DNA from 3 places in the Paraglaciecola sp. G1-13 genome. Region 3 is predicted to be linked to each of the others. Evidence: predicted binding sites of a transcription regulator. Region 3 holds the regulator's gene; each other region holds the start of a gene.
What was found. The regulator sigma-54, encoded in region 3, starts transcription at its own class of promoters, with help from an activator protein. The targets are predictions, from matches to a motif close to GTTGGCACGNNNNTNGNNT.
Positions count from the first base shown of each region.

Region 1 (4,290 bases), 1.9 Mb from region 3:
TCTGTCATAGGTTAATATATCGCAATCATGTAACGCGACTGATTCAGCCGTGCCTGTGGCAAGAATGTAACCCATGCAGTACCAAACATTACGGCCCTTTCCTAACTCTTTTGGCGCAAGGCCCATTTGAGCTAGCTCTTCGTCCAACGCTTTGAGACGAGGTCCGTCATTCCACAAGATACGGTGGTTCTGTCCAAGTTTGTCGAAAAAGCCCAGTGCATGCCTATATTGTTCTTTATCTGCTCGGTCTAAGCCGATAACGACTTGAGAAAGGTAGGGGACTTTAGAAATCTCTGAAACAATATGCGGTAACGCCTCTCCTTCTAGCTCAGAAAACAATGAAGGTAATATGAGCGCCATCGGACGCCTCCTAGCAAAACTCACTAGTTCTTTTTCTAAATCTTCAACGGGTCTTTCAGATAAGTTATGTAATGTGGTAACAATGCCGTTTTGATAAAAGTCAGCCATGATGATTCCTTTGGTTCTAGGATAAAAATAATAAGTAAATTAATAAAAGTTGAGCTTTATACTAACTTTCATTGATCAGAATTTTAGATAAACATTCAGTCCAGCCTGAAGGTCCTTCTAATGTACTATCGTAGACACCTGTTGTTCTCTCAAGTGGTGGAAACGAATGGGTGGGTGATTTAATACGTACCGCAATGTTACTGGCTTCCAGCATAGCCACATCATTGTTGCTATCGCCTAACGCGACACTCAAAGTTGCACTGTGCCCAATATGACGTTGGAATGCCGTGACTAACCATTGCAAGGCAATTCCTTTATCGCATAGTCCTGACACACCAAGAAAGCGACCGCCTTGCAACACGGTAGCACCCAGTTGCTGCAACTGAGTGACAAACTCGCGCTTTCTATCTGGCGACCCGAGCCATTTAACGGGCTCACTAAACATACGGGTGTTGGCCAGCTTTGCATTATTAGGGCTAAGTCCGGTGTGCTCTATGAGTTGTTGCTCGCCCATGGTAGAAAACTGCAAAAACTCTCCTGAAAAGTCACTTTCAACACTGGCAATTAATGCCAGCCAATGCGAGCGAGGTTGAGCAAATTCTTTGACCCAAAAGCCTTCTATGCTCTTTGTACCTTCGGGCTGTGTCTTCATTAAATGCTGAGGGATAAAAACCGCAGCGCCGTTTTCTACGATAAGTGGACCATTAAGTTTTAGCTCTGCCATAAGAGAGTCTAATTCTGCTTTGGTTTTGCTTGTGGTAGGGATGACTGGAATGTGTTTGCTTCTAAGGATATCCAGCATGTTCAGTGCTGGCGCATAACTGTAAGTGTTATGATCCAACAATGTGCCATCCATATCGGTAAACACGAGTAACTGTTTAAGCATGAACACCTCTTCGTGTAAGTGCAGTGATTCTGCGCGCTGAATTTAAACTGAACACGAGGTCACATTTTTGTGGCAGCGTTGATAAACCATGTTCAGTTAGGCGTTGATAATATTGTATGAAGGCTAACACTTGCTCATCGCTCATTACTTTGCTTCCAGTACTAGAATCTGCGGTCGAGAGGGAGGCATGTAATTTGTGCTCTTGTTCCAATCGCCACGCATAGACGCTCTCAAAAGAAGGTGCCTTGAGCATCACCCAATAATCCATGTTCGCATAAAGTGGTACGTAGTTTTGCGCCAATTGTTTATTAACGAATCGGCGCCACACACCCGTCTCATCTTGTTCGTCTTCAAGGGCATTGATGGGAGCGATAAGTTGTGCCTCATTCTGTGCTTCAACGCCCCAGCACCAACCTTCAAAAATAACCACATCTACCTGTTCGTCAATCTGTTGCCATTGACTCACCGGAGCGGGATTGTCATCGGCTTTATTAAACCGAGGGATTGATGTGGCAACGCCGCTGTGTAGCGATGAAAGTACCTGTGACGCTAATGCTATATCGTGTGTGCCTGGCACACCGCGTGTTTTGAATAGTGGGTGCACCTTGACGGCAATAGCATTGCGCTGGGATTGATCTAGATAAAAGTCGTCAAGTGACATGACAACCACTTTTAAACCATGCTCTTGTGTAAGGTAACTGGCCAGAAACTCGGATAATGTTGATTTACCAGACCCTTGGCATCCATTGATGCCTAAAAAATAGGGCGCGCATGCACCAGATTGGTGCTTGGCGATGTTTTCAGCAAGCGGTATGTACCATTTTCTTGCATCGTGTAAAAAGTCCTTACTTAACTGATGTTTATCAGTAAATTCGGTTAACATATTTACGTTCTCTCCCTTGTTATGCACCAATGTTGCTGCTCATTAACCATATTTAATATGCTATGACACATCTAAGCAATCAACATACATGCCAATCACTATCAATGAGTATGCTTGGCTGCTATTTCTGGGCTAAGCGGCATGAATTTTAAGATGTGAAAAGCGCAGTGAGTCTCTATTGCGTTAATATAGTGAGGTAGGGATATAACGCTAAAAAACGCACGCGCTAAACAGACTTCGTCTTTGCGCCGGGGTGATGAGTGTCACATACATATTTGTACACAACTATTATGCTGGTTAAACTCAGCGCTAATAGCTTTAAGCGCCCTAAGTGTGGTAAAAATAGTGGGTCGAAATTAATAAAGTAGATATACAGGTGGTTTAACTCCGAGCCTTCATACCTAAATCAGAAGACAAGGTATGTTGGCCGCGAAGTGCGTTCGCAAGAATGTGTCATTCGCCAGGGTTGTGAGAGAAATCAAACAGCCTCCCCGTAAGTGCCAAGGCGATAAGGCCCGGCAACTTCAATTTGGAAAGGTGTTAGTGAATATGTTGCAAGATAAATTTGGTCGCCGGTTTCATTACCTGCGGCTGTCCATTACTGATGTGTGTAATTTTAGTTGTGAGTACTGTCTACCTGATGGGTATCAGTGCGATACCGACAGGGATTTCTTGTCTCTGATTGAAATTAAACGCATTGCAGGTGCCTTTGCGAAACTAGGCACCAGCAAAATTCGTATAACGGGTGGCGAGCCTTCGCTACGAAAAGATTTGCCAGAAGCCATTCGTGCCTGCGCAAATACCCCGGGCATCAAGCAGGTCGCGATCACGACGAATGGTTATAAATTACCTGATCATATCGACAGCTGGGTAGAAGCTGGCCTGACACAAATGAATGTCAGTATTGACAGCTTGGACCCCCGTATGTTCGCGTCTATCACTGGCCACGATAAACTAGATGTTATTCTGCGCGGAATTGATAGAGCCTTAGAGCTTGGGGTGACAGTGAAAGTCAATGCTGTTTTGATGCGCCACTTTAACCAGCATGAGTTATCCGCGTTCTTAAAGTGGATCAAAACAACCCCAATTACGTTGCGCTTTATAGAATTAATGCAAACCGGTGATAATCAATTGTTTTTTGATAAGAACCACGCCTCTGGTTTGCCCATTAAAGAGCAACTTATCAGTGAGGGATGGCAGCAAATTATTCGCGATAAAGCCGCGGGGCCAGCGCAAGAGTTTGCTCACCCTGACTATAAGGGGCGTATTGGTCTTATTATGCCCTATAGCAAAGACTTCTGCGCGAGCTGTAACCGCCTTAGAATTTCAGCCTTGGGTAAACTGCACCTGTGTTTGTTCAGTGAACAGGGCCTTGATATACGTGAGTATATTGCTGACGATGATACCCAGCGTTTACAAGAAGAGTTAAGGACACTCCTAGGAGATAAAAAATCCACTCACTTCCTGCATGATGGTTATACTGGCGCCACTAAGCACCTTGCAATGCTGGGCGGCTAACACTTGAACCGCTTATTTCATGTACGTTAATCAAGTTAACACGACGATTGATGTGAGCGAAAGCTCATCAACGTCGGTATCGCCTGATGACTACAGCATTGGCATCTTTGGCTTGGTGCTCGCGGGCGGTTTGTCATCGCGCATGGGGCAAGATAAAAGCCTGCTTCGGCTTAAAGACACAAATCAAACCTTACTCAGTCATGCACAAGATCTATTAACCCATGCCGGAGTAGGGACTGTATTAGTGAGTGGCAAAGAGCCTGAGCATATCCATGATATTTATCCAGATTGTGGCCCTTTAGCGGGGGTTCACGCTGGGATGAGCTATCTCGCTGAGCGACATCCTGGGCAAGTTACCGAACGTAGTGGTGATGATGTGCAACAGGCCATGGGACTATTAGTGTTGCCGGTAGACATGCCAAATGTCACTCCAAACACATTGAAAGCATTGGTATCTGTGGGCACGCAAAGCGACGTGATCGTGCATTTCACAGGGTTTAATTTACCTGTTTACATCCCATGTAAAACTGACTTA
Region 1 covers NZ_CM147903.1:2,097,378-2,101,667, reverse strand. Annotated here, with positions in the region: gene AC0L6N_RS08840 (glycosyltransferase family protein) at 1-468, opposite strand, end outside; gene AC0L6N_RS08835 (HAD-IIB family hydrolase) at 530-1,354, opposite strand; gene AC0L6N_RS08830 (kinase) at 1,347-2,237, opposite strand; molybdenum cofactor riboswitch at 2,611-2,793, shown strand; gene moaA (GTP 3',8-cyclase MoaA) at 2,787-3,755, shown strand; gene AC0L6N_RS08820 (molybdenum cofactor guanylyltransferase) at 3,775-4,290, shown strand, end outside.
Region 1: the regulator sigma-54 is predicted to act here: its motif matches at 2,315-2,333, upstream of AC0L6N_RS08830 (kinase).

Region 2 (4,290 bases), 180 kb from region 3:
ATAAAACGCGGGGCCAACCGGGTGTCGTTGAGTCTTATACGGTGAAGGATAAACAAAGTCCGCCCCCCCTGCCCTATAACCTGTCGGCGCTGCAAATTGATGCGTCGAAACGCTTTAACTTGTCACCTAAGGCAGTGTTGACTGTGTGCCAGTCTTTGTACGAGCGTCACCAGTTAATCACCTACCCCCGCTCTGATTCGCGTTATTTACCCATGGAGCATTTCAGCGAAGCGACAAAAGTATTAAGCGCCATTAAAGCCAATGCGCCAGAGCAGCAGAGTGCCGTGGATAATGCGAATAGTAAATTAAAATCAAAAGCATGGAACGATAGCAAAGTAGATGCTCACCATGCGATTATTCCCACCTCCCGCAACAAGGCCATATCAAGCTTAAGTGACGATGAGGCGAAAATTTATCAATTGATTGCCACCCAGTACATTATGCAGTTTTATGGCCCCCATAAGTATCAAGAACAAGTAGCCGTGGTGACGATCGCTGGGGGGACCTTTGTAGCTAAAGCAAAAGCCACCACAGATAAAGGCTGGTTGGTATTAACCAAGCAAAACGGCGTAGCGACACCAGAGAACAGCCAAACAAAAAACGAACCTGCATTACCCACCTTGGTGAAAGGCCAAGCGCTCGATTGTGTTGACTCTCAGCTAGTGGAAAAGCAAACCTCGCCCCCTAAACACTTCACCGAAGCGACCTTACTTGCCGCCATGACAGGCATCGCCCGCTATGTACAGGACGCTAACATCAAGAAAATTCTTAAAGACACAGACGGTTTAGGCACAGAGGCAACCAGAGCCTCGATTATTGATTTATTGTTTAAACGACAGTTTATGCAAAAAAGTGGCAAGGAAATACACGCCACACCCACGGGCAAGGCGCTGATATATGCCCTGCCCAGCGAATCAACCCAACCCGATATGACCGCTATATGGGAAGCCAATTTGGATAAAATTTCCCAACGTAAAATGCGTTATCAAGATTTTATGCAACCTCTGACACACACCATTGGTGAGTTAATTAACGCCAGTCAGCGCATCGATACCAGTCAGTTCGCAGGCCTTGCCTCAACCAAACCTGCGTACAAAAAGAAGTGGCGTAAGAAGAAAAAGGCCAGTTAGTATGCTTCTCTATAAAAGCCGCTAGCGCATAGTGACGCTAGCGGTTTCTTATGTTTTGCAGATGCCGCAAAATAGCAATCCGCAAATGTTAATCACAGAATTATGACTATTTACGACGACGTAACGCGATGCCGAATAAACCTAGCGCTAGCAAAGCTAACGAGCCAGGAGCAGGTACGTTGGTTGCGTCAGGAGTTGTGGTTACGTTAGTTGGTGTAATGCCATTGGCAAAAACGGTAGCTGAGCCTTCAACGTCTAATATCCCATACAAATATGAGCGAGGTCCATCGCCGTAGAATTTGAATCCCCCCCAGCTTTGACCATATTCTAATGCACCATCAAAGTAGCTATACCAATTCAACGTATTTTCTCCGTCCTCAAAGAAGTCATCAATATCCCCGTACAAATCTTGAGCGGTATTCACTTCATCTTCATAACCGTATAATTTTTGTGTTTGCCAATTAGAGGCATCGATCGTCATCGCATTGTAGCTGACGTATTGATTTCCAACCCAAGCATCAAGTTCTTCATCAATCCATGCGACGGTGTCCACATTGGTTATACCAAAACCCACTAATGTACTGTTCTCTAGATTATTGGTCACTGTGTATGTTCCAACCCCTTTACCTGCATAATCAGGTTCGATGTCACCATCATCACCACCACCGCAAGGTATTGGGGAAAGAATAGTATCATCACAAATTATCCCTAAAGTTGGCGAGTCAAGACGTTGCACAATATTACTTCGCTCAGAGTTTAGCGCGGTGCTTGCCTCAGAATTTACCTCAGAACTTGGCTCAAACGTTTCGGTAAAATAAATACCGTTCAGGTTATCCACATCATCGATCAGTGAGGCATTAGCATGAACGCTAGATAAAGTGAGACCAAGAACTAGGAATATTTTATTTAAAGATATCAATTTCATTACTGCTTCCATATGAATTATAAGTACTTTTTAAGTGCATCGGGATAATTTGACGCGACGGCCCTGAGCAATAAACTAGCCAATAAATAAAATTACTATAAATCAACAGCTTACACAAAACTCCATTTTGTAGTGTAAAGAAGTCCGACAAGTTAAATAAATGATTATTATAGGTATTTATTAAATAAAGCTATTTACTATGACCAATCTAGAGTTAGGAATATTAAATTCCAAACTATCGTTTCTTGGATACCTCAACTGCATATTAAATGCTTTTCAAAAGATTACCTGATATGGCGTGACGAGCCTTATGTGATGCTATGACATATAACCACCATAGGGATGGCTTTCCTGCTTCTGACAATTGATTACATAGGTTGATGGGCGTTTTGGTTATATTTTCACTGCAGTTAAGACACTGTGAGTTTCAGTGAACAGTATTGCATCAAATTTGAAATTTCATATATATGAAATTTCAAATTTAATTCTAGAAAGTCCATTCAGAACTAGATGTAAGCGCGTCAGACTCAAGCTGTAGCACTGCTCTTCATAGCAACAGTAGCGACCGGTTGTTTCTCGGTTGCTTGAATGAGTAAGCACAGCATAATCAATAACATACCAAACCAGCCCAGCGGTGAAATCACCTCACCGACAATCAGTACGGCCAGTATTGCTGCTACCACTGGCTCCATTAAGGTAAGCAACGAGGCGCTACTCGCTTTAATATGGCGCAAGCCATACCCAAAGGCGATATAGCCTAACGTCATGGGGATCAACGCCATATACAATGATACAAGGGCATTACCTGGAGAGCTAAACAAGTTATCCCCAGTGAAGAATAACGACGGTAACAATACCATAGCGCCTAACCCAAAAATACTTCCCATGGCAGCTTGTGAATGCACGCCCTTGTCGATCATGGTGCGCGCGGCCCAAGAGTAAAACGCATACGTTAGGCCGGCTAATAATCCTAATGCAATCCCCCATACTTGCCTCTGCTGGGCAGCTTGCTCTTCTGACGCTCCATTAAACGCTATTTCAGTCGCGTGCGGTTCGCCATAAGCAAGCAACGCGATCCCAATCAAGCCAATCAGAACACTGATCAACCAGCGCTTCGTTAGATGAAACGCTTTGCTAAAAAGACACTCCAACAAGGCAGCAAATAAAGGCGCACTAGCAATGGAAACAACCGTACCTACCGCCACACCCGCCATGCGCATGGAACTATAAAATGCCAATGGATAAATCGCCAAAGCCAATGCACTCAAGAGCAGTAGTGTTTTTTGTTGCAACAGGTTGGCTACATTAGCTTTTAGTTTACGACGGGCTAATATAGCTAGCATCATTCCCCCCACACCCATCGCAAAAGCCCCTATCCCTAATGGGCTGATACCGGGTGCGAAGCTTGCTGCCACGCCTGTTGTGCCCCAGAGCACAGAAGCAAATAAAATAGCCATTACTCCGTATTGATATTGAGTAAAGCCTCCGCGCATCGCCAACATTTTCCTATTCCGTGTTGAGCAAATCGTGAGAGAAGCATAAACAATTGGCAAACTGATTACTTTGCCAAAAAGACGCAAGGCTTGTTTAAAAAGACGTGATTATTAGGTTTGTGCAAATGCCCGAGGCGATAACCCAGTGTACACAGAGAAACGCCGACTAAAGGCCGAAAGGTCGCCATAGCCCACTTTTTCAGCCACAAGCTGCACTGGCAAGTCAGTATGCGCTAACAAGGCTTTGGCCTTTTCCATTCGAAGCCCAGTAATGTACTGCTGAGCACTCATGGAAAAGCTGGCTTTAAAGCGCTTTTTGAATTGCGTTGGGCTTAAGCAAGCCAGCGCGGATAGCGTATCAATGCTCATAGGCTGTTCAAGATGTTCATTGATCCAGCCTTGTACTATACGCATTTGTTTATCAAGGGTATGCATTGCCCGTTGCTGACTCAGCAACATACTAAAAACATCGAGAATAGAATGCTCAATACCGCTATCGATCTGATGCTGTAATTGCTTTTCAACAAACAATAAAAAACTCATCAAAGGCGGGGAAATAGAAAATACAGCCAGTCCACTTTCAAGTAAGTGGGCGGGTAATGTGGCTAAGTCGGCCACCATAAAACGTGCAGCTTCATCCGCTTTGAAACCATGTTCTGTGCCACTAGGCACAACCACACATTCCCCCACGGTCACTTTGCCTGTGTAGCTAAGCATATCAATCACTATGCTGCCTTGCACG
Region 2 covers NZ_CM147903.1:379,215-383,504, reverse strand. Annotated here, with positions in the region: gene AC0L6N_RS01660 (DNA topoisomerase III) at 1-1,130, shown strand, start outside; gene AC0L6N_RS01655 (PEP-CTERM sorting domain-containing protein) at 1,237-2,055, opposite strand; gene AC0L6N_RS01650 (DMT family transporter) at 2,583-3,557, opposite strand; gene AC0L6N_RS01645 (AraC family transcriptional regulator) at 3,660-4,290, opposite strand, start outside.
Region 2: the regulator sigma-54 is predicted to act here: its motif matches at 2,121-2,139, upstream of AC0L6N_RS01655 (PEP-CTERM sorting domain-containing protein).

Region 3 (4,290 bases):
GGCAAGTTAAACAAAGTCAGTGGTAGTAGCGTATGAATCGAGTCACCCTCAGTATTGGGTTATTGTTTTTATTGGTCATCGCCATCAACTTACCCGACTGGCTAGCTGATGAAGACTTGATACCGCAAACTGAAACCGAATCTGCTTGGCAACCAAACTACCAAGCAAGTGAAATGCTAAGCACTCTATTTGATAAAGACGGCCGTTTGAGCCATCAGGTCTTTGCTACTAAAATGGAACACTTTGATTTGCTCGGTTTTACTTTATTCAAAGAGCCTCAATACACGATATTTGTTGCGTCACAGACTGCGCCTTGGCAGGTATCAGCCAAAGACGGTACTTTGTATGAAGACAATCGGATCCAATTAGAGAATAATGTCGAGATACGTAATCAAGATGAGCAAGGATTTGCTCGTAGCATTCGCACGGACTTCATCGAGATAAACTTGATCGATAAAACCATGGTGTCTGACCAACCAGTAAAAATATTTGGCCAGCACTATGTCATCAACAGTAACGGTTTTAAAGCCAATTTAACGACCCAACAATATGAGCTACTTGATCATGTGCAAACCATTTATCAACCTCAGCCTTAGCTTAGTTGCCTTAGCAACATTAGCATTTTCCCCATTAAGCATGGCTGGCAAAGAAGATTTCACGCAAGCGATAAAAGTGGACTCGAAGTTTCAGTTCGGGGACGGTAAAACTAAAAAGTCTATCTTTCGAGAAGACGTGCACATCAATCAAGGTAGTTTGAATGTGTATGCCGATGAAGTAGAAGTCGACGCGAGTAAAGGCGAAGGTAACGAAGTTTTCATCGCGACGGGTAGCCCGGCTAAATACTCTCAACAACAAGAGCAAGGGGGCAGTATTGAGGCATCAGCCAATCGCATTGAATATCGCAGAGATTTACGCACACTAACCTTAGAAGGCGATGCACAGCTGAAGCAGAACAATAGCAGTGTAAAAGGTGAGTCGATAGTGTTTAACATGGAACTTGAACAAATTGTCGCGCAAGGAGAGAGCGAGAGTGAAAATAGCGGACGAGTTACGACTATTTTTCAACCAGCTAAGAAATCAGCGAGCAGTAAAAAGCAAACTGACGCGAAAAAGTCCAGTGATGCTGAAGTCAAACCAAAACAGGATGAAACTCCATAATGGCGACGTTAAAAGCCTCGCATTTGGCTAAATCCTATAAATCGCGTCAAGTTGTGCGTGATGTCAGTCTAGAAGTGTCCACTGGCCAGATTGTCGGTTTACTTGGTCCAAACGGTGCAGGTAAAACAACCACGTTTTATATGATTGTCGGTTTGGTTCCCTTAGATAAGGGAGAAATCAGTATTGATCAGCAAGATCTTACCCTACAGCCCATGCATATGCGCGCTCGTTTAGGGATTGGTTACTTACCCCAAGAAGCCTCTATTTTTCGAAAACTGACAGTCTATCAAAACTTGATGGCTATCTTGCAGACACGCAAAGAGCTCAGTGCAGAACAAAGAGAACAGCAAGCGGATTCATTACTCGATGAGTTCAATATAAATCATATTCGTAACAGTGCTGGTATGAGTTTGTCTGGAGGTGAACGCCGCCGGGTAGAAATAGCGCGGGCACTGGCAGCCGATCCAGAATTTATTCTGCTCGATGAGCCGTTTGCCGGTGTTGATCCTATTTCAGTTAATGATATTAAAAAAATTATTCAACATTTACGTGACCGTGGTATTGGTGTTTTGATAACCGACCACAATGTAAGAGAGACACTCGATGTGTGTGAGAAAGCTTACATTGTTAGTCATGGTGAACTCATCGCTTCTGGCACGGCAGAAGAAGTATTAAGTGATCAACGTGTAAGAGATGTATACCTAGGCGAACAATTCAGGCTATAGTTAAGCTGAAAAAGCCGCTCATTTTATCGAGATTATACTCAGGCGCTTGGTGAGACATTTACAGTCAATCGAATCAACCACAGCATATTTTTTAGTTTGCAACGGACAGAATAAAGAAGTAAATGAAACCCTCTTTACAATTAAAATTTAGTCAATCACTCACTATGACGCCACAGTTACAGCAAGCTATTCGTTTGTTGCAATTGTCTACGTTAGATTTACAGCAAGAAATTCAAGAAGCCTTGGATTCCAACCCGCTGTTGGAAGTTGAAGAGCCTACGGATCAGGAATCCGGCGATAGTGCGTTAAATGACAATTCCCTCGACCCGTCTTCTAAAGATACCAATGAAATAGTTGATACCAGCAGTGACAACTTAGACTCAAGTGAAGCGTTCGAGAAAAACGAAATCCCAGAAGACTTACCTACGGATACCACTTGGGATGAGTACATCAGCGCTTCTTCCGCACCTGCCTCTAGCATATCCAGTGGTGCCGGCGGTGATGACGAACAGATCTTTCAAGGCGAAACCACAGATAACATTCAAGATCATTTGCTGTGGCAAATGCGTTTAACCCATTTTAGTGATACCGATGTCGCGATTGCGACAGCGATCATTGATTCTATCGATGAGTCTGGTTATTTGACCATGAGCGCTGAAGACGTTCTGGCCAGCATGGATGATGAAGAAATAGAGCTCGATGAAGTGGAATGCGTACTTAAGCGTATTCAAATGTTCGACCCAATTGGGTCTGGCTCTCGTACACCACAAGAATGCTTGCTAGTGCAATTGCGTCAGTTTGCTCCTGATACACCCTGGTTAGAAGAAGCGAAGACCTTGATTGGGGACTATGCCGACCTTTTGGCAAGCAAGGATTACCGTACTTTGATGCGTAAATCTCGCCTTAAAGAGGATGATTTGCGTGAGGTCATGCGTTTACTTAAAACGCTCAATCCGCGTCCAGGCAGCGCCTTGATCAAAGGTGAAGCAGAATACGTTATACCTGATGTGTCAGTGAGTAAGAAAAATGGCCGTTGGACAGTAGAGCTTAACCCAGACAGCCTACCCAAATTGAACGTTAATCAACAGTATGCTGCAATGAGTCGTAGCGCGAAAAACACCAGTGATAGTCAATTTATTCGCTCACACATGCAAGAAGCCAAATGGTTTATTAAAAGTGTTGAGAGCCGAAACGATACCTTATTGAAAGTGTCAAACTGTATAGTACAGCAGCAAATGGGCTTCTTTGAACATGGGCCTGAGATGATGAAGCCTATGGTACTAAATGACGTAGCCGAAATGGTGGATATGCATGAATCTACAATTTCTCGTGTTACCACCCAAAAATATATGCATACCCCTAGAGGTATATTTGAGCTGAAATATTTCTTCTCGAGCCATGTTGCAACTGAGACAGGCGGAGAGTGCTCGTCAACGGCGATACGCGCATTGATTAAAAAGCTGGTCGCAGCTGAAAAACCAAGCAAGCCGCTAAGTGACAGCAAGATTGCTCAATTGTTGGCCGATCAAGGCATCATGGTCGCTCGGCGAACAATAGCAAAGTACCGGGAATCTCTGATGATACCCCCGTCGAACCAACGAAAAAGCCTATTGTAGGCTGATTAAAGAAGGAAGAGGCGATATGCAAATTAATATTACTGGTCACCATGTGGATGTAACCGATTCACTAAAAGATTATGTCGATACTAAATTTACCAAGCTCGAGCGACACTTCGATCAGATCAACAATGTTCACGTCATTCTCAATGTAGAAAAGCTCAACCAAAAAGCGGAAGCGACAATACATTTGAATGGGGCAGATGTATTTGCCACCATGGAACACAACGACATGTATGCGGCAATAGATGGCCTAATCGATAAACTCGATCGGCAAGTTATCAAGCATAAAGAAAAAGCTAAACGCCATTAACCCATCAGGTAAATAATGGAAATATCAAATATTCTTCACCCTGACTGCGTCGTATGCGCAGTTCAGGGGTCCAGCAAAAAGCGCATTTTAGAGCTTATTAGTCAATTGGCATCTGAGCACCTTGTTGAAGTAGACCAAGCGACCATTTTATCCAGTTTAGCGGGGCGCGAGAAAATGGGGTGTACGGGCATTGGTGGTGGTATAGCACTACCACATGGCCGTATAAAAGGGCTAGAGTCAGCCCTAGGCGTGCTTGTAACGTGCCAACCTCCGGTCCAGTATGACGCCATCGATAACATGCCAGTGGATATCTTCTTTGCTATTTTAGTACCAGAGGAAAAGGCCCAAGAGCACCTACAAACCTTGTCGGCGATAGCCAAAAAATTCGTTGATAAAGATATTTTAAATCGTTTGCGCAGTGCAACCACAGACCAAGAATTATTTCAGGTACTCAGTTAATTATGAAGCTTATTATCAT
Region 3 covers NZ_CM147903.1:204,039-208,328, forward strand. Annotated here, with positions in the region: gene kdsC (3-deoxy-manno-octulosonate-8-phosphatase KdsC) at 1-36, shown strand, start outside; gene lptC (LPS export ABC transporter periplasmic protein LptC) at 33-596, shown strand; gene lptA (lipopolysaccharide transport periplasmic protein LptA) at 637-1,158, shown strand; gene lptB (LPS export ABC transporter ATP-binding protein) at 1,158-1,883, shown strand; gene AC0L6N_RS00905 (RNA polymerase factor sigma-54) at 2,006-3,499, shown strand; gene hpf (ribosome hibernation promoting factor) at 3,525-3,812, shown strand; gene ptsN (PTS IIA-like nitrogen regulatory protein PtsN) at 3,828-4,271, shown strand; gene rapZ (RNase adapter RapZ) at 4,274-4,290, shown strand, end outside.